Regions from separate parts of the Bradyrhizobium sp. UNPF46 genome, predicted to be linked through region 3. Evidence: predicted binding sites of a transcription regulator. Region 3 holds the regulator's gene; each other region holds the start of a gene.
What was found. Region 3 encodes PhoB, which activates phosphate uptake and scavenging genes when phosphate is short. Its sites were predicted from a motif close to TGTCATNNANCTGTCAT; they were not measured.
Positions count from the first base shown of each region.

Region 1: a site for PhoB is predicted at 1,848-1,864, ahead of UNPF46_RS32275 (RNA degradosome polyphosphate kinase). Genes of this name have one in related genera too.
Region 2: a site for PhoB is predicted at 1,773-1,789, ahead of phnF (phosphonate metabolism transcriptional regulator PhnF). Genes of this name have one in related genera too.
Region 4: a site for PhoB is predicted at 3,134-3,150, ahead of phnC (phosphonate ABC transporter ATP-binding protein). Genes of this name have one in related genera too.

Region 1 covers NZ_LFJB01000090.1:44,529-49,392, reverse strand. Annotated here, with positions in the region: gene UNPF46_RS32275 (RNA degradosome polyphosphate kinase) at 1-1,772, opposite strand, end outside; gene UNPF46_RS32270 (P-loop NTPase family protein) at 1,930-2,607, opposite strand; gene UNPF46_RS32265 (CDP-alcohol phosphatidyltransferase family protein) at 2,701-3,243, opposite strand; gene purM (phosphoribosylformylglycinamidine cyclo-ligase) at 3,399-4,472, shown strand; gene purN (phosphoribosylglycinamide formyltransferase) at 4,472-4,864, shown strand, end outside.
Region 2 covers NZ_LFJB01000020.1:103,345-108,208, reverse strand. Annotated here, with positions in the region: gene phnE (phosphonate ABC transporter, permease protein PhnE) at 1-8, shown strand, start outside; gene phnE (phosphonate ABC transporter, permease protein PhnE) at 5-850, shown strand; gene phnF (phosphonate metabolism transcriptional regulator PhnF) at 1,007-1,738, opposite strand; gene phnG (phosphonate C-P lyase system protein PhnG) at 1,858-2,322, shown strand; gene phnH (phosphonate C-P lyase system protein PhnH) at 2,327-2,935, shown strand; gene UNPF46_RS09505 (carbon-phosphorus lyase complex subunit) at 2,939-4,042, shown strand; gene UNPF46_RS09500 (alpha-D-ribose 1-methylphosphonate 5-phosphate C-P-lyase PhnJ) at 4,039-4,864, shown strand, end outside.
Region 3 covers NZ_LFJB01000079.1:3,040-7,903, reverse strand. Annotated here, with positions in the region: gene pstA (phosphate ABC transporter permease PstA) at 1-812, shown strand, start outside; gene pstB (phosphate ABC transporter ATP-binding protein PstB) at 809-1,630, shown strand; gene phoU (phosphate signaling complex protein PhoU) at 1,642-2,358, shown strand; gene phoB (phosphate regulon transcriptional regulator PhoB) at 2,382-3,089, shown strand; gene UNPF46_RS28370 (GcrA family cell cycle regulator) at 3,334-3,846, opposite strand; gene UNPF46_RS28365 (aspartate aminotransferase family protein) at 4,304-4,864, shown strand, end outside.
Region 4 covers NZ_LFJB01000020.1:109,367-114,230, reverse strand. Annotated here, with positions in the region: gene UNPF46_RS09560 (dihydrodipicolinate synthase family protein) at 1-373, shown strand, start outside; gene UNPF46_RS09555 (DUF1045 domain-containing protein) at 509-1,207, opposite strand; gene UNPF46_RS09550 (alpha-D-ribose 1-methylphosphonate 5-triphosphate diphosphatase) at 1,226-2,419, opposite strand; gene UNPF46_RS09545 (transferase hexapeptide repeat family protein) at 2,416-3,087, opposite strand; gene phnC (phosphonate ABC transporter ATP-binding protein) at 3,261-4,070, shown strand; gene phnD (phosphonate ABC transporter substrate-binding protein) at 4,138-4,864, shown strand, end outside.

The DNA.
Region 1 (4,864 bases), on a different contig from region 3:
CCGGGAATGCCGGGGCGCAGGCAGCAGATACCGCGCACCACGAGCTCGACCTGCACGCCGGCCTGGGAGGCCTCGTAGAGCGCGTCGATGATGTCGGGGTCGACAAGCGCATTCATCTTCATCCAGACCGCGCCGTGCCGGCCGTGCCGCGCATGCGCGGTCTCGCCCTGGATGTGCTCGATGATGCGCTTGCGCAGGGTCAGCGGCGACACCGCCATCTTTTCCAGATCACTCGGCGCGGCGTAGCCGGTGATGAAATTGAACACCCGCGCGGCGTCGCGGCCGATGGTCGGATCGGAGGTGAAGTAGGAGAGGTCGGTGTAGATGCGCGCGGTGACCGGGTGATAGTTGCCGGTGCCAGTATGAACATAGGTGGTGAGGCTGCCGCCCTCGCGGCGCACCACCATCGAGAGCTTGGCGTGCGTCTTCAGCTCGAGAAAGCCGTAGACGACCTGGACGCCGGCGCGTTCGAGATCGCGCGCCCAGCGGATGTTGGCCTCCTCGTCGAACCGCGCCTTCAGCTCGATCAGCGCCGTGACGGATTTGCCGGCCTCGGCCGCCTCGGCGAGCGTGCGCACGATCGGCGAGTTGTTGGAGGTGCGGTAGAGCGTCTGCTTGATCGCGACGACATCAGGGTCGCGTGCGGCCTGCTGCAGGAACTGCACCACGACGTCGAAGGATTCGTAGGGGTGATGGACGACGAGGTCCTTCTGCCGGATCGCGGCGAAGATGTCGCCGCCGTGCTCGCGGACGCGTTCGGGATGGCGCGGCACGTAAGGGGTGAATTCGAGGTCGGGCCGGTCGAGGCGGGTGAGCTGCGAGAGCTCGTTCATCGCCTGCACGCCATCGACCAGGAAGACCTCGTCATCGGCGGCCGAGAGCGCGTGCTGCACGAAGCTGCGCAGCTGCTCCGGCATCTTGGCGTCGATCTCGAGCCGGATCACCGACCCGCGGCGGCGGCGCTTGAGCGCCGTCTCGAACAGGCGGACGAGGTCTTCCGCCTCTTCCTCGATTTCGAGCTCGGAGTCGCGGATGATCCTGAAGGCGCCCTGGCCGTGCAGATTGTAGCCGGGGAACAGGCGATTGATGAACAGGGAGGTCGCCTGTTCCAGCGAGATCAGCCGAACGATCTTGCCGTCGGCGGGCAGGCGGATGAAGCGGTCGATCTTGCCGGGCATGCGGATCAGCGCGTTCATCTGCCTGCCGTCGGCGGCGCGCGTGAGCTGAAGCGCGATGGTGAAGCCGAGGCTCGGGATGAACGGGAAGGGGTGGGCCGGGTCGATCGCCAGCGGCGTCAGCAGCGGGAACACGTTGTTGAGGAAGTAGTCCTCGATCCAGGTCCGTTCCGCCTTGGTGACGTCCTTGCCGTCGACCAGCACGATGCCGACATCGGCCAGCGCGCTGCGCAGGTCGCGCCAGATCGCCTGCTGGTCCGAGGCGAGCTGCGAGACGGTGCGGTTGATCAGCGCCAGCTGTTCGGACGGTGTCAGGCCATCGGGGGCGCGCTCGGCAATGCCCTCGCGCACCTGGGCCTTGATGCCGGCGACGCGGACCATGAAGAACTCGTCGAGGTTATTCGCCGAAATCGACAGGAATCGTACCCGCTCCAGCACGGGATGGTTGGGATTGACCGCTTCCTCCAGGACGCGGCGGTTGAAATGCAGCCAGGAAAGTTCCCGATTGATGAAGCGCTCGGGGCTCGACGCGATCGCCGGCACACCCTCAGCTTCCGGGGCTTTTTCTTTATTTTCAATAGCTTGCGCAGAGTCCATCAGAAGTCGGTCCATCCTGTCTCGCCTTACGCTTGCGACCTACGCGCAAAACCCGCGGGAGCATGTGTTAGAGCGATGACGTTTCGATGACATTGATGTTCCGCGGCCTCGCCGCGTCAAGCCGGCTTCGCGCCGACCTGGGGGCGGTCGGAGCGGATCAGGCGTCCCGGAGCAGCTCGGCGGCCAGCGCCCGGGTGACGGGGCGGCCGAGCCGCAGGGCCTCGGTGTCGAGCAGCTCCACGGCGTGGCGGGCGGCGGCCGAGGACCGCTCCAGGCGGGTGGCGAGGTAGCTGACCACGCTCTCGTCCACGGCGAGCTGGCGGTCGGCGCAGAATTTGACGATCAGGCCGCGGAACAGCTGGTCGTCGGGGGGCAGCAGCGCGACCACCGGCACGGCGCGCAGGCGCGAGCGGAGATCACGGAGCTCGATCTCCAGCGCGGCCGGCACCTCGCGTCCGGTGAAGAGCACATAGGCGCCGTCCTCGCGGGCGAGGTTCATCAGGTGGAAGAGGGCACGCTCGTCAAAATACCTTGCCCTGATATCCTCGACCACCAGCGCGCCGGTAGCCAGCGCCCCCGGAACGCTGGCGGCGGTCAGGACGTTGGCCGCGGTCGAGCGGGCGCCCGATATCTCGGCCCAGATCGCGGCGAGGTGGCTCTTGCCGCTGCCTTCCGGTCCGGCCAGCCACATGATCCGGTTCGGCCATTCCGGCCAGCTGTCGATCAGGGCGAGACCGGCCGCGTTGGCGGGGCCCTCGAGGAAATTGTCCCGGCTGAGGCTTTCCGCATGCGGAAGCGCAAACGCCAATTGTCGGGGATGGACGCGGCCTGCCACGCTCGTCTTGCTCCATGCCGGCGCGCCGGCCCGTTTGAAGAGAATTCGACTTGATCGAGGGAGAGTTGGCCTTTTGCGGGGCCGCGCTCCCTCTCATTTGGCCTCGATCGTACTCATGTGCCGCAGCCACTCGACGAGATAGAGCGACACCGAGGAGAGCGTGAAGACCGTGACGAGGCCCATCAGGATGATATCATAAGGGGCCGGCTTGAAGCCGAAGGCAAGCGCCGCCAGCACCAGGGCCGCGAACGCCACTTGTGCCACCGTGTTGAGCTTGGACACTTTCGACGGCTTCATCTCGACGGGCCGGTCGAACAGCCAGGACACGATCACGGCGGCGACGATCATGAGGTCGCGCGAGACCACCAGGATCACGATCCAGCGCGGGATCGCGCCCCAGATGCCCAGCGCCATGTAGATCGAGACCAGCAGGGCCTTGTCCGCGAGGGGGTCGAGCAGGGCGCCGAGCTCGCTCGTCATGTTGAAGCGCTTGGCCAGGAAGCCGTCCACGGCATCGCTGATACCGGCGATCAGGAAGACGGCGAACGCGACCTCCATTTGGCTCGACACGATGGCCCAGACGATGATCGGGACCAGCATGATGCGACCCAGGGTAATGATGTTCGGAATACTCACGAAAGCGCTTCCCGGCACCCGGTCTGACCTCGAATCCGGCCCCTCGGGAGGCTGAACCGGTTGATATCTACATAGTATAGGGAGGAGCGCCATGCGAGCCATTGCGCGTCCCCGGAATTCGACGTAACCAGCCGCAAACCCACTGGAAATCGGGCATGACCGACCGCAAAAACGGCCTCACTTACGCCGATTCAGGCGTCGATATCGACGCGGGCAACCGCCTGGTCGATCTGATCAAGCCGATGGTGCGCGCCACCGCGCGGCCCGGCGCCGACGCCGAGATCGGCGGCTTCGGCGGCCTGTTCGACCTCAAGGCGGCCGGCTTTAAGGATCCCGTCCTGGTCGCCGCCACCGACGGCGTCGGCACCAAGGTCAAGATCGCGATCGAGACCGGGCTGCATGGCGGGATCGGCATCGACCTCGTCGCCATGAGCGTCAACGACCTCGTGGTGCAGGGCGCCGAGCCGCTGTTCTTCCTGGACTATTTCGCCTGCGGCAAGCTCGACCCCGAGGCCACGGCCTCGATCGTTGCCGGCGTCGCGGAAGGCTGCCGCGAATCCGGCTGCGCCCTGATCGGCGGGGAGACCGCCGAGATGCCCGGCCTGTACAAGGACGGCGATTACGACCTCGGCGGCTTTGCCGTCGGCGCCGCCGAGCGCGGTACGCTATTGCCGCGCAAGGACATCGCCGCGGGCGATGCCGTGATCGGCCTCGCCTCGTCGGGCGTGCATTCCAACGGCTTCTCGCTGGTGCGCAAGATCGTGGAACAATCCGGGCTCGGCTTCGAGGCGCCGGCGCCGTTCGCTCCTGTCATGACGCTCGGCGGCGCGCTGCTGACGCCGACGAAGCTCTATGTCAAATCCTGCCTGCGCGCGATCCGCGAGACCGGCGCGGTGAAGGGCCTTGCCCACATTACCGGCGGCGGCTTCACCGACAACATTCCGCGCGTGCTGCCGCAGGGCCTCGGCGTCGGCATCGACCTCGCGCGCCTGCCGGTGCTGCCGGTGTTCAAATGGCTGGCGGCGCAAGCCGGCATCGCCGAGCTCGAGATGCTGCGCACCTTCAACTGCGGCATCGGCATGATCGTGATCGTCGAGCCTGACAAGGTCGAGCAGGTCGTGCAGGTCTTCACCCAGGCCGGCGAGACGGTGGCGCAGCTCGGCACCGTGATCCCGGCCGAGGGCGAGCACCGCGTCGTCTATAACGGCCATCTCGACATGGCATTGTGATGGCTGGCGCCGTGACGAAGCGCCGCGTCGCCATCCTGATCTCCGGGCGCGGCTCCAACATGGCCGCGCTGATCAGGGCCGCCAGCGCGCCGGATTTCCCGGCGGAGATCTCGCTCGTCATCTCGAACAAGGCCGATGCGCTCGGTCTCGAACGAGCCAAAGCAGGCGGCGTGAAGACGCTGGTGATCGAGAGCAAGCCCTTCGGCAAGGATCGCGCCGGCTTCGAAAAGGTGCTGCAGGCGGCCCTCGATGAGCACGGAATCGAGCTGATCTGTCTCGGCGGTTTCATGCGCCTGTTTACGGCCGAGTTCACAAAAGCCTGGTACGGGCGGATGCTCAACATCCACCCCTCGCTGCTGCCGTCTTTCCCAGGCCTCGACCCGCACGGCCAG
Region 2 (4,864 bases), on a different contig from region 3:
GGACGTGACGCCGCAGGAGGTCGATACGCGAGCGCTTCGCGCACGCTACCCCGATGTGTTCGACCGGCCGGCCTCGGCGCGGCTCGCCATGCCCGCGATGATCGTCGCGGCATTCGCGGTCCTCGTTTACGGCCTCGTCGATCTCGACTTCTCGCCGTCGCGCTTCCTCGCAGGCCTCAGCCAGCTCGGCTGGATCTCGTTGATGATGATCCCGCCTGATCCCGGCTCCTCGCTGCCGGTCTATCTGAAGGCGCTGGGCGAGACGCTCTCGATCGCGCTGCTCGGGACGACGCTCGCCGCATTCTTCGCGCTGCCGGTCAGTCTGCTGGCGGCGCGCAACATCGTGCCGTCGAACATCCTGCGCTTCCCGGTGCGCCGCTTCCTCGATTCGATCCGCGGCGTCGACACGCTGATCTGGGCGCTGGTGTGGATCAACGTCGTCGGGCTCGGCCCGTTCGCCGGCGTCCTCGCCATCGCGGTGTCGGATTTCGGCGCCTTCGGAAAACTGTTCTCGGAGGCGATCGAGGGCGCCGACCAGAAGCAGGTCGAAGGCATCCGCGCCTCCGGCGGCAGCAAGCTGCACGAAATCCGTTTTGGTCTCCTGCCGCAGGTGCTGCCCGTGATCGCCGGCCAGGTGCTCTACTTCATCGAGTCCAACACCCGTTCCGCCACCATCATCGGAATCGTCGGCGCCGGCGGCATCGGCCTTCAGCTCGCCGAGCAGATCCGCGTGCTGGAATGGCAGAAGGTGTCGTTCCTGATCCTGATGATCCTGGTTGCGGTCGCCGCGATCGATTTCATCTCGGGCAAGCTGCGCTTTGCGATCATCGGGCGCAGGGCAGTCGCGTAGGTTCTTCGCCTCGCCCCGCTTGCGGGGAGAGGCCGACGCGCGCAGCGCGGCGGGTGAGGGGGACTCTCCGCGAGTCCATCTCTCACCGTGATTGCGGATGCAGCCCCTCACCCCAACCCTCTCCCCGTAAGAACGGGGAGAGGGAGAACAGGGACCTCACCCGTTCTCCACCAGAAACTCCACCCGCTCCGCGGCAAACCGCGAGTGCTTGGTCATCAGCGGCTTGCCCTCGAGATCGTGGTCGGTGGCATCGACCACCAGGATCGGCCGGCCCAGCGCCAGATCGAGCCGGGCCGCGTCGGTGGCGTCGACGATCCCGGCGGTGATCCGGGTCGCGCCCCGGCGATAGTCGCGCACGCCATAATGTGCCAGCAGTTTCGTCATCGAGCGCGTCGCTGCGAACACTGCGCCCGCATTCGGAAACAGCTCGGCCGACAGCCAGGTGGTCGAGACGCAGATCGGCGTGCGGTCGGCGAGGCGGATCGCCTCGATCCGCACCAGGGGCGCACCGGCCTTCAATCCCAGCTCCCGCGCCAGCTCACGCGTGGCGACGTCCTCGGAGGCCTCGATCAGCTGGCCGCGCGGCTCGCGCCCGCCGGCGCCGACGATCTCGGAGAAACGCGTGCGCGAGCGCAGGGGATAGGCGAGCTTCTGCGCCTCGACATAGGTGCCGCTGCCGCGCTCGGCCCGCACCAGGCCGCGTTCGGCAAGCGCCGCCAGCGCGCGCCGCACGGTGTGGCGGTTGACGCGATAGGTTTCGGCGATCTCCATCTCGCCCGGCAATTTGTCGCCGGCCGCAAAGCGCCCGTCGGCGATGCCGCGCTCGATGCCGTCGGCAACGAGGCGCCATAGCGCGACGCCCGACGAGGCAGTGTCTTGCATGCTCATATCGCCGGTCAGCCTAGCCCAGAAATCACGCCTTTGTCACGAAACAGTCATGGCGCTTCCGTATGAAGTTGTCTATTATCATAGACAACTTCGATGCGGCAAGTTCTGTCAGAGGTTCGGTGGATCGGGTGACCCAGCACAACAACCAGCAAGCCCAGCGCAAGGCCGCGATGGCCGTGCTGGCGCACGCGGAGGCGGGCGAGATCGCCGCCCGCCTCCGCGACTTCTCTCTTCCGGCCCATCAGGATCTGCGCGCGCCGGAAAACGGCCTCGTCATGCTGCGCGGCCGGGTCGGCGGCGACGGCGCGCCGTTCAACCTCGGCGAAGCCACGGTGTCGCGCGCGGCGGTGCGGCTGGCCAGCGGCGAGGTCGGCTTCGGCTACACGCTCGGGCGCGACGGCGAGAAGGCGCGGCTGATCGCGCTGTGCGATGCGCTGGTGCAGTCCCGGGATTTCGGTGGAGCGGTGGAGCGGGACGTAATCGCGCCGTTGCGCGAGCAGCTTATGATTCGCCGCGAGCAGGCGGCGGCCGAGACCGCTGCCACGAAGGTTGATTTCTACACCATGGTGCGTGGTGAGGGGTGAGGTCATGACCACGATTGCGGAACTGCCGCCGGGTTTCGCCGACAAGGTGCTGTCGGCGCAGTCGACCTTTCGCTCGGTGATGGACGCGATGGCGCGGCCCGGCTCGGTCCAGCGCATCGTGCCGGGAGCGGGGGCACCCGGGGCGATGATGCGCGGTACCGCCGCGATCGCGCTGACGCTGTTCGACCACGACACGCCGCTCTGGCTCGATGCGCGGATGGCGGAAGGGCCGGACGTGTTGAAATGGCTCAAGTTCCACACCGGCGCGCCGGTGGTGCAGGATTCGTCCATCGCGAGCTTTGCGCTGATCGGTGACGGCGTCGCGCTGCCGGCGCTGGAGCGCTTCGCGCTCGGCACCAGCGAATATCCGGACCGTTCGACCACGTTGATCCTCCAGGTCGAGAGTCTCGAATCGGGCCGCCCCTTCGAGCTGCGCGGCCCGGGCATCGACGGCTCCGCGATGCTCCAGGCGTCGATCAAGCCGTTCGATCTGTTCGAGCGCCTGCATCTCAACGAGGCGCTGTTTCCGCGCGGCATCGACGTGGTGCTGGTCGCCGATGACGCCGTGGTCGCGATCCCCCGCACCACGCGCGTCGTGAGCAAGGGAAGCTGAAGCATGTATGTCGCAGTCAAGGGCGGCGAACGCGCCATCGAGAACGCCCATCGCCTGCTCGCCCACAAGCGGCGCGGCGACCAGAACGTTCCGGAAGTCACGCTCGACCAGATCTCGGAGCAGCTCGGTCTTGCCGTCGATCGCGTCATGAGTGAGGGATCGCTCTATGATCGAGAGCTCGCGGCGCTCGCGATCAAGCAGGCGCGCGGCGACCTGATCGAGGCGATCTTCCTGGTGCGAGCCTTCCGCGCCACGCTGCCGCGCTTCGGCGCCAGCGAGCCGGTCGACACTGGCGCGATGCGGGTGCGGCGGCGGGTGTCCTCGACCTTCAAGGACATTCCGGGCGGCCAGATCCTCGGCCCCACCTTCGACTATACCCATCGCCTGCTCGATCCCGCGCTGGCGCAAGGTTTTGTGCCGGAGATGCCGGCAACGGCTGATTCATCCACCGCACCGACACCGCGCGTGACGGACATTCTCGGCCGCGACGGATTGATCGAATCCTCGCCACAGGCCGAGGACGGCGCCAGCGTCGGCGACCTCACCCGCGAGCCGCTGAATTTCCCCGCCGACCGCGATCTGCGCCTGCAAAACCTTGCGCGCGGCGACGAAGGTTTTCTGCTGGCGATGGGCTATTCCACCCAGCGCGGCTATGGCCGCAATCATCCCTTCGCCGGCGAGATCCGCTTTGGTGAGGTCGAGGTGGAGTTTTTCGCCGAGGACGTCGGCTTCGCGGTGCCGCTCGGCGCCATCGAGCTGACCGAGTGCCAGATGGTCAACCAGTTCAAGGGCTCGGCGACCGAAGCGCCGTGCTTCACCCGCGGCTATGGCCTCGCCTTCGGCCAGAGCGAGCGCAAGACCATGTCGATGGCGCTGGTCGACCGCGCGCTCCGCGCCCGCGAGCTCGGCGAAGAGGCACTCGCCCCCGCGCAAGATGAAGAATTCGTGATGTCGCATTCGGACAACGTCCAGGCGACCGGCTTCGTCGAGCATCTCAAGCTGCCGCACTATGTCGACTTCCAGTCCGAGCTCGGCCTGCTGCGCAAGCTGCGCAAGGAATTTGCCGAGGCCAATGCGCCTGACGCCATGAAGGAAGCCGCGGAATGAACGCGCCCGCCTACAACTTTGCCTATCTCGACGAGCAGACCAAGCGGATGATCCGCCGCGCGATCCTGAAGGCGATCGCGATCCCCGGCTATCAGGTGCCGTTCGCCAGCCGCGAAATGCCGATGCCCTATGGCTGGGGCACCGGCGGCGTGCAGGTGACCGCGGCGATCCTTGGGCCGCAGGACGTGCTGAAGGTGATCGACCAGGGCTCCGACGACACCACCAACGCGATCTCGATCCGAAAGTTCTTCGCCAAGACCGCGGGCGTTGCCACCACGACCGCGACGGAGGAAGCGACGGTGATCCAGACCCGCCATCGCATCCCTGAGGCGGCGCTCAACGAAAGCCAGGTGCTGGTCTATCAGGTGCCGATCCCGGAGCCGCTGCGCTTTCTCGAGCCGCGGGAGACCGAGACGCGGCGCATGCATGCGCTCGCCGAATACGGCCTGATGCACGTCAAGCTCTACGAGGACATCGCCCGCTTCGGTCACATCGCGACCGCCTACGCCTATCCGGTGAAGGTGAACGCACGCTATGTGATGGACCCGTCGCCGACGCCGAAATTCGACAATCCCAAGATGGACAATTGCCCTGCGCTGCAGCTGTTCGGCGCCGGGCGCGAGAAGCGCATCTACGCGATCCCGCCCTACACGCAGGTGGTGTCGCTCGATTTCGAGGATCACCCGTTCGAGCCCTATCGCTTCAACGCGCCCTGCGCGCTGTGCGCGGCGGAAAATTCCTATCTCGACGAGATCGTCACCGACGACAAGGGCGGTCGCATGTTCGTCTGTTCCGACACCGACTATTGCGAGGGACGTCAGG
Region 3 (4,864 bases):
ACATCGTCATCCGCGGGCTCTGCTTCGCCGCGGCCGCCTTCGGCGTCACCTGGCTCGCGCTGATCCTGGTCACGCTGCTCTACAACGGCCTGGCCGGCCTCAATCTCGAGATCTTCGTCGCGGACACGCCGCCTCCGGGCTCGACCGAAGGCGGCCTGCGCAACGCGATCGTCGGCTCGATCATCATGACGTTGATCGGCGTCGGCATCGGCGCGCCGCTCGGCCTGTTCGCCGGCACCTACCTTGCCGAATACGGCCGCAACGATCGCCTGACCTCGGTGATCCGCTTCATCAACGACATCCTGCTCTCGGCGCCCTCGATCATCATCGGCCTGTTCATCTACGGCGCGGTGGTGGTGCCGATGCGTGGCTTCTCCGCGATCGCGGGCGCGCTCGCGCTCGCCGTCATCGTGATCCCGGTCGTGCTGCGCACCACCGAGGACATGCTGCTGCTGGTGCCGAATCCGCTGCGTGAGGCGGCCTCGGCGCTGGGCCTGCCGCGCTCGCTGGTGATCAAGCGCATCGCCTATCGTGCGGCCCGGTCGGGCCTCATCACCGGCGTGCTGCTCGCCACCGCACGCGTCGCGGGCGAGACCGCGCCGCTGCTCTTCACCGCGCTGTCGAACCAGTTCTTCAGCCTCGGCCTGAACAAGACGATGGCCAACCTGCCCGTCACCATCAACAACTTCGTGCAGAGCCCCTACGCCTACTGGAAGCAGCTGGCGTGGAGCGGCGCACTGCTCATCACCCTGACCGTGCTTGCCCTGAACATTGGCGCGCGCATCCTTGGCGCCGAGAGGACCGCAAAATGAGTGAACTTTCCGTATCGATGAGCGCCTCCGGTGGCCTTCCGCAGGCGCCGGTGCTGCCCGAGGCGCCCGCCAAGGTGACGGTGCGCAACCTCAACTTCTATTACGGCGAGCACCACGCGCTGAAGAACATCAACCTGACGCTGGGCGCCAACCGCGTCACGGCGTTCATCGGCCCGTCCGGCTGCGGCAAGTCGACCCTGCTGCGCATCTTCAACCGGATGTACGACCTCTATCCGGGCCAGCGCGCCACCGGCCAGCTGATGCTCGATCAGACCAACATCCTCGACCCCAAGCTCGACCTCAATCTGCTGCGCGCCCGGGTCGGCATGGTGTTCCAGAAGCCGACGCCGTTCCCGATGACGATCTACGAGAACATCGCCTTCGGCATCCGCCTCTACGAGAAGATCTCGAAGTCCGAGATGGACGACCGCGTCGAGAAGGCGCTGCGCGGCGGCGCGCTGTGGAACGAGGTCAAGGACAAGCTCAACGCCTCCGGCCTGTCGCTCTCCGGCGGCCAGCAGCAGCGCCTGTGCATCGCCCGCACCGTCGCGGTGCGGCCCGAGGTGATCCTGTTCGACGAGCCCTGCTCGGCGCTCGACCCGATCTCGACCGCCAAGGTCGAGGAGCTGATCCAGGAGCTGTCCGAGAACTACACGATCGCGATCGTCACCCACAACATGCAGCAGGCGGCGCGCGTCTCCGACAAGACCGCCTTCATGTATCTGGGCGAGCTGATCGAGTTCGACGACACCAGCAAGATCTTCACGTCGCCGACCGACCGGCGCACGCAGGACTACATCACCGGCCGGTTCGGCTGAGGAGACGCAATATGGGTACCGAACATACCGCAAAGGCCTTCGACACCGACCTCCAGGAACTCACTCGCCTGGTCGCCGAGATGGGCGGCATCGCCGAGCGCATGATCGTCGATTCCGTCGACGCGTTGATCCGCCGCGACGTCGCGCTCGGTCAGCGCGTCGTGACCATCGACGCCGATCTCGACGCGCTGCAGAAGAGGATTGAAGAGCGCGCCGTGCTGACCATCGCACGACGCCAGCCGATGGCGGTCGATCTGCGCGAGATCGTCGGCGCCATGCGCGTTGCGACCGATCTCGAGCGCATCGGCGACCTCGCCAAGAACATGGGCAAGCGCGTTGCCGCGCTCGAGACTGACTTCCATCCGCTGAAACTGTTCCGCGGCCTCGAGCACATGACCGACCTCGTGCAGCAGCAGGTCAAGAGCGTGCTGGACGCCTATGCCGCGCACGATCTGCCGGCGGCGATGGCGGTGTGGAAGGGCGACGAGGAGGTCGATGCGATCTGCACCTCGCTGTTCCGCGAGCTCCTCACCTACATGATGGAGGATCCGCGCAACATCTCGTTCTGCATCCATCTGATGTTCTGCGCCAAGAACATCGAGCGGATCGGCGACCACGCCACCAACATCGCCGAGACCGTGTTCTACATGATCGAGGGCCAGGCGATCACCGACAAGCGGCCGAAGGGCGACATGACCACCTTCGCCACGACGATCCCGAATACCTGAAGACTTTAAGGAGCGACGACACCATGGGCGCACGCATTATGGTGGTTGAGGACGAGGAAGCTCTCACCGAGCTTCTCCGCTACAACCTCGAAGGCGACGGCTATGACGTCGAGACGGTGATGCGCGGCGACGACGCCGACACCCGCCTCAAGGAACACATTCCCGACCTGATCGTGCTCGACTGGATGCTGCCGGGCCTCTCCGGCATCGAGCTGTGCCGGCGGCTGCGCACCCGGCCCGAGACCAAGCAGCTGCCGATCATCATGCTCACCGCGCGCGGCGAGGAGAGCGAGCGGGTGCGGGGTCTTGCCACCGGCGCCGACGACTACATCGTCAAGCCGTTCTCGGTGCCGGAGCTCCTGGCGCGCGTGAAGGGACTGCTGCGGCGCGCCAGTCCCGAGCGGCTCGCGACCGTGCTGGCCTATGGCGACATCGAGCTCGACCGCGACAAGCGCCGCGTGGCGCGCTCGGGCCGCCCGATCGACCTCGGCCCGACCGAATATCGCCTCCTGGAGTTCTTCCTGGAGCATCCCGGCCGCGTGTTCTCGCGCGAGCAGCTGCTCGACAGCGTCTGGGGCCGCGACATCTACATCGACGAGCGCACCGTCGACGTCCATATCGGCCGCCTGCGCAAGCTGCTCAATCTCGGCCGCGAGCAGGACCCGATCCGAACCGTCCGCGGCGCCGGCTACGCGCTCGACGATCGCTTCGCGAAGGCGGAGACGACCTGAGGGTTGCGAACGGTTGGTCTGGCGAGCTGCAGCCACATGCTCAGCTGTCATCCCGGGGCGCGCGTAGCGCGAGCCCGGGATCCATAACCACAGGGTGGGGTTTGGCGAAGACCCGGAGTGACCATCTCGCGCAACAATTGCGCCCTGTGGTTATGGCTCCCCGCGTTCGCGGGGACGACATCGGATGTGTTGAGCCGTCATCGCACGACGGCTGCCGTCCTTGCAGTCAGCTAATTCCGCAAACTCAGCGCGGGCCCGGCTTGGCCGGCGCACGCCGGCGATCCGCCGCCGGCTGATACGCCACGCGCGAATGCTGGGCGCAGTAGGGAAGGCCGGAGAGCGCCTTGCCGCCGCAGAAGAAGAAATCCGGGCTCGAGGGATCGCCGACCGGCCAGTGGCAGGTCGCCTCGTTCAGTTCGAGCAGCGACAGCCGCTGGCTCATCGGCACCACGTTGTCGTAGGTGACGGGCTCGGCCTCGACCTCGACCTCGAAGGCCTGCGCCAGCGCAGTGTTGCCGCGTGCGATCGGGCGGGTGACCCGCATCATGTGCTGCGCGGGACGCGCCTTGCGCGGCCGCGGCGCTGCCGACGAAGGGCTCTTGGCGCGGCCGGACAGACCGAGCCTGTGCACTTTGCCGATCACGGCATTGCGGGTCACATTGCCGAGTTCAGCTGCGATCTGGCTGGCCGATAATCCGGCCTCCCAGAGCTTCTTGAGCTGCTCGACGCGATCATCGGACCAGGTCAAAACCGTCATTGCACCCTTTCCCTCGCCGCGCGGCTGCCGTCCTGGCGCCCTTGCGGCGAATGCCTAAGCTTCGAAAAACCCGTGCCGCCGGAATCCCTTAAGGCTCGCCGGGCGCTCAACTGACGCCCGAACGTTTACGCCGGTACATGAGGACTCTTGGGATCAGAACCGCTGCACGAGATGTCGTATCTGACAGTCCAAACGCTACAATATGCCGTGACTCGCGCGCAAGAGTCTGCCGAGTCGCGTCCACATGTTCCGTGGCGAAAAACCCGCAAAATCGGCACCGCAAGACTACGGAATCAGCGTTTCCTGAGGCTTTCCGGCTGCCATTGACACCGGTTTCACGGGGCATAAGATGGTGTCACGTGCCGCCCTTAAAAGGCGGCACGTTTCGTTTTCCGGGCCGGTCTGGTGCGTTGCGCAATGCGCGCATCGCACCGTCCGCAACATTCAAGTGACCGTCATGACCAACAGCGCAGCCCCGCATTTGCTCCCTGTTTTCGCCAGGGCCAACCTCGGTTTCGAGCGCGGCGAAGGCTGCTGGCTGATCGCGACCAACGGCGATCGCTATCTCGATTTCACCTCCGGCGTCGCGGTAAATGCGCTCGGCCACGCCCATCCCGCGCTGGTCAAGGCGTTGCAGGAGCAGGCGACCAAGCTCTGGCACATGTCGAACCTGTTCCAGAGCCCGGACGGCGAGAAGCTCGCCGCGCGCCTGTGCAACGAGAGCTTTGCGGACTTCGTCTTCTTCTGCAATTCCGGCGCCGAGGCGCTGGAAGGCGTGATCAAGCTGGTCCGCCATCATCACTTCTCCAAGGGTGATCCGGAGCGCTATCGCATCATCACCTTCGAAGGCGCCTTCCATGGCCGTACGCTGGCGACGCTCGCTGCGACCGGCTCTGCAAAATATCTCGAAGGGTTCGGTCCGCCGATGGATGGTTTCGACCAGGTGCCGCATGGCGACATCGAGGCCGTGAAGAAGGCGATCGGCCCGCACACCGCCGGCATCCTGATCGAGCCGATC
Region 4 (4,864 bases), on a different contig from region 3:
GGCGGGCGGCAAGGACATCGAGGGTCCCTGGGACGGCGAAGAAGCCATCACGCTGCTCGCCGATCTCGACGCCGGCGCCACCGGCGCCATGACCGGCGGCGGCTATCCCGACGGCATCCGCCAGATCATCGATCCCTATTTCGCGGGCGATCGCGAAAAGGCCAAGGCCGCCTATGAACGCTGGCTGCCGCTGATCAACTACGAGAACCGCCAGTGCGGCCTGATCGCCTGCAAGGTGATGATGCAGGCGGGCGGCGTGATCAAGTCGGACGCCGTGCGCCACCCGCTGCAGCCGCTGCATCCGGCGACAAGGGCAGGATTGCTGGAGTTGGCCAAGGAGCGCGATGCGCTGGCGCTGCGGTGGGGGAAGTAGGAGACAAGCACACCGCCGCAGTAGGGTCGGCAAAGCGAAGCGTGCCCACGACCTGTTGCGGTCGGGAAAAGTCGTGGGCACGGCGCTGTGCGCCTTTGCCCACCTCACGACACAGAATGTGTCGCGCGATCCCGCCTAACGCGTCAACGCCCACTCGCCGATGACGCGAAACCGCGCCCTGGCATCATCCTGCCTGAATAGCGCGATGCGATCGATCGCGAGCGTCCCGATCCGCAGCGCCGCAAACCGCGCCCGCAGCATCTCCACAATCGGCCCACGCCGCTCCGCATCCAGCCGTCCCGTCAGCGTCATGTGGAAGCGGAATTCGTCCATGACGTAAGGATAGCCCCAGCGGTCGAGATAGTCGCGCTGCCGCTCGCTCAGCTTCTCGGGCTTGCGCCGCGTACGATCTTCGGCCGTCAGGGGAGGGCGAAAGGAATCAAACTCGCGGACGCAATCGGCGGCAAGCTCGCGAAGCGCATCGACCGGCTCAGCCGGGATGACAGCGATGAAGCCGCTGATGGCATCGACGACCGGACGGATTGCCGGGATCGGTCGCGCCTTGCCGGCGAATGCCGAGCAGGCGGCCGCGAGCTCCGCCTCGGTCTTGCCCGATACGAGCGCCATCGGCGCCTTCAGCGTGGCGTGAAAGCCGTATTTGCGGGGATCGGCCGTGATGTCGCGCCAGTCGGGCGCGACCTGCAGTGCTGCTTGCGGAAACGAAACCTCGTCACCCGAATAGGCATCATAGCCCAGCAGTTCGGCGCCGAAGCGGGAGAGGGGGCTGTTGGGCCCGGCGGCAAAATAGATCGCGAAGCGTGGAAAACCTGTCATTGCCTCAGCATAACCAATTCAGGCCGCAACGATAGCCTCGCGCGGCGCCGCCGCCGCTGCGAGCAGCCGTGTCGCATCGGTGAGATGCACGAGCTTGCCGTTTGAGATCACCGCGATCAGCCGCGGCCGCAATGGCACGCTGTCGTCGACCAGCAGGATGTCGGCGCGGCGGCCTTGCGCCAGCACGCCGCGATCGGTGAGGCCGGTCGCGCGCGCCGGCCCGGCCGAGACCAGATCCCAGGCCTTCGGCAGCGGCAGCACGCCATCGGCGGCGAGGCGGAACGCGGCAAGGAGCTGCGCGGGATAATAGTAATCCGACGCCAGTACCGAGCAGAGCCCCTTGGCAATCATGTCGGAGGCCCTGGTCCAGCCGGTGTGGCTGCCGCCGCGCACGACGTTCGGCGCGCCGTAGACGATCGCATCGCCATGGCTTGCCGCCGCCTGCGCCGTCGCCTCGTTGATCGGAAACTCCGCGATCAAGGCGCCGAGCTCGCGAAACTCCCGGCGCATTGCCGGCGTCGCGTCATCATGCGAGAGCATCCGCACCTCGGCCGCACGGGCCGCGGCGGCCAGCCGCGACACCGAAGCCGGCACCTCGTCGGCGCGCGAGGTCACGCGTTCGACCAGCCGGTCGAATTCCTCAGGCGAGAGCCCGGTGCGCTCCACCATGCGGTTGCGCTTGCGCGGCTTGGCCATGTCGGCGACGGTGCCGTCCATATGGTCGTTGAAGGCAAGCAGGTCGACGCGGCCCTCGGCGAGCCACTGGCTGATCTCGGTCTCGGCGTCGAGATTGTAGGTCTCGTGCCGCAGATGGAAGCGGGTGTCGGCGGCGAATTGCGGACGCTGCCGCTCGATCGCCTCCATCAGCCCGCGCGCATTGTCGGCGCTGCGCAGGCCAGGCTCCCACGAGCAGGTCGTGGCATGAAACACCGTGGTGATGCCGTTGCTGATGGCCTGGCGATCGCTGTCGGCGAGCGCGACGTCGATGGGGAAGTCGACGCCGGCGCGCGGCATCATCTGCCGCTCGAAGGCATCGCCATGCAGATCGACGATGCCCGGCAGCACCAGCAGGTTGCGGGCGTCGATCGCCAGCCGCGCCCGGCCGCGAGAGGTGTCCGTCGCGGCGATGTCCTGGCCGGACACCGCCAACGACGTTTCGACGAGTTCGGCGCCGATCAGGGCCCGGCCGCCTTCGAGGAAAATGTCTGTCACGCGACCGCGCTTCGTTTGCTGGCAGGAGAACTGGCAAGCAGAGTTGCTCGTGCTTCGTATGTCGCAAGAAAATCTTCAATCCCGAGCGCGCGAAAATCCGGCAGGGCTTCACGCAATTTGTCGTGATCCCAGTCCCACCAGGCAAGCTTGGCGAGCCGTCCGGCGATCTCCTCCGAGAACCGCCGCCGTACGATCCGTGCCGGATTGCCGGCGACGATGGTGTAGGCGGGGACGTCCTTGGTGACGATGGCGCCGGCCGCGATCACCGCGCCGGTGCCGATGTTGCGTCCCGGCAGCACGACCGCGCCGTGGCCGATCCAGACGTCGTGGCCGATATGGACGTGATGCTGACGCCGCCAGTCGAAGAACTCGGCATCGTCGCTCTCGCCTTCGAAATAGGCGCTGGAGCGATAGGTGAAATGGGCCTGGGTCGCGCGATGCATCGGATGGTTGCCGGGATTGATGCGCGTCATCGCCGCGATCGAGCAGAACTTCCCGATCGTGGTGTAGGTGATCTGCGAATCGTTCACGACGTAGGAGTAATCGCCCATCGCCACGTCATGCAGGATCGTGCGGGCGCCGACCTCGGTGTAGGCGCCGAGCCTGGTCTCATGCAGCTTGGCCGAGGGATCGATGGTCGGTTGAACCGAGAGAGCTTTGGCGGCCATGTTGCGTCCGAAATGCGGGGCGGGCGGTTTTTCTTCGAGCGGCTTGATGACGATGTCATGACATCGCGATGACAGGGGATGAGGTGTGTACGATCGCCGCACCGCAACGTGCCTGTCACACAAGTGTTAACCGCCGGCGTTAGCGGTTGGCTCCAGTTAATCTGGAGCCCTGCATGCTGGTGGTGGAAGGTCTGACGTGTCGCTTCGGCGCGAAAGCCGCTGTGGACGACGCTTCGTTTCAAATCTCCCCCGGCGGCTTCGTCGGCGTAATCGGACGGTCCGGCGCCGGCAAGTCGACGCTGCTGCGGAGCATCAATCGCCTGGTGACGCCGACTGAGGGGCGCATCCTGTTCGACGGCGTCGACGTCACCGGGTTGCGCGGCAGGCAGCTGCGGCAGTGGCGAGCGCGTTCGGCGATGATCTTCCAGCAGTTCAACCTGGTCGGCCGGCTCGATGTCCTCACCAATGTCCTGATGGGACGGCTCGCGACCATGCCGGCCTGGCGTTCGCTGTCGCAAGTGTGGCCGGAGCAGGACAAGGCGCTGGCGATGTCGGCGCTCGAACAGTTCGACATCGCCGCGCTCGCGGCCCAGCGCGCCGATCAGCTCTCCGGCGGCCAGCAGCAGCGCGTCGCGATCGCCCGCGCGCTGGTGCAGCAGCCCGACATCATCCTCGCCGACGAGCCGATCGCCTCGCTCGATCCGCGCAACACCAAGATCGTGATGGATGCGCTGCTGCGCATCAACAAGCATTTCGGCATCACCGTGCTCTGCAATCTGCACTCGCTGGATCTCGCCCGCTCCTATTGCGACCGCCTGATCGGCATGGCGCAGGGGCGCGTGGTGTTCGACGGCGCGCCGGCCGCGCTGACCGACCACGTCGCGCGCGAGCTCTACGATCTCGAAGCCGCCGACGTCATGGGTGGCGCGCCCGTGCCGGCGCCCGAGGGCGTGCCGGCGCTCGGAACGGCCGCGGCCGCCTGACCTCGCCACACCTGTTTTCGTTGCCAGTTCTTTGCGTCAACCGACCCCAACCGATGAAGAGGGTATCATGATCACTCGCAGACTCATTCTCGCCGGCGCTGCCGCGCTCGCGTTCACGGCCTCCGCCTCCGCCGAGGACTGGAAGGCCAAATATCCCGAGCTGACCTTTGCGGTCGTTCCGGCCGAGAACGCCTCCGGCGTCACCGAGCGCTGGGCGCCGTTCATGAACTATCTCTCCAAGGAATTGGGCGTGAAGGTCACGCTGCGTATCGCCAACGACTACGCCGCCGTGATCGAAGGTCAGCGTGCCGGCAACATCCATATCGCCAGCTACGGCTCGGCTTCGTTCGCCCGTGCCCGCCTGACCGGCGTCAAGACCGACGCCTTCGCCAACGACATCAACGCCGACGGTTCCACCGGCTATTACTCGGTGTTTTTCGTCAAGGCCGGCAGCGCCTATAAGAAGATCGACGATCTCAAGGGCAAGAACCTCGGCCTGGTTGATCCGAACTCCACCTCCGGCAACAACGTGCCGCGCTTCGAGCTCGACAAGATGGGCATCCACGATGCCGAGGGCTATTTCAGCAAGGTCGTCTTCACCGGCAGCCACGAGAACGCGATGCTGGCCTTGTCGCAAGGAACGGTCGACGTCGCCGCCAACCAGTGGACCACCGACGACGATTCGACGCTGGCGCAGATGCTGACCAAGGGCATGCTGAAGAATGCCGACGGCTCGGCGATGAAGAAGGACGACTTCCGCATCATCCACAAGTCGGCACCGATCATCAACGGTC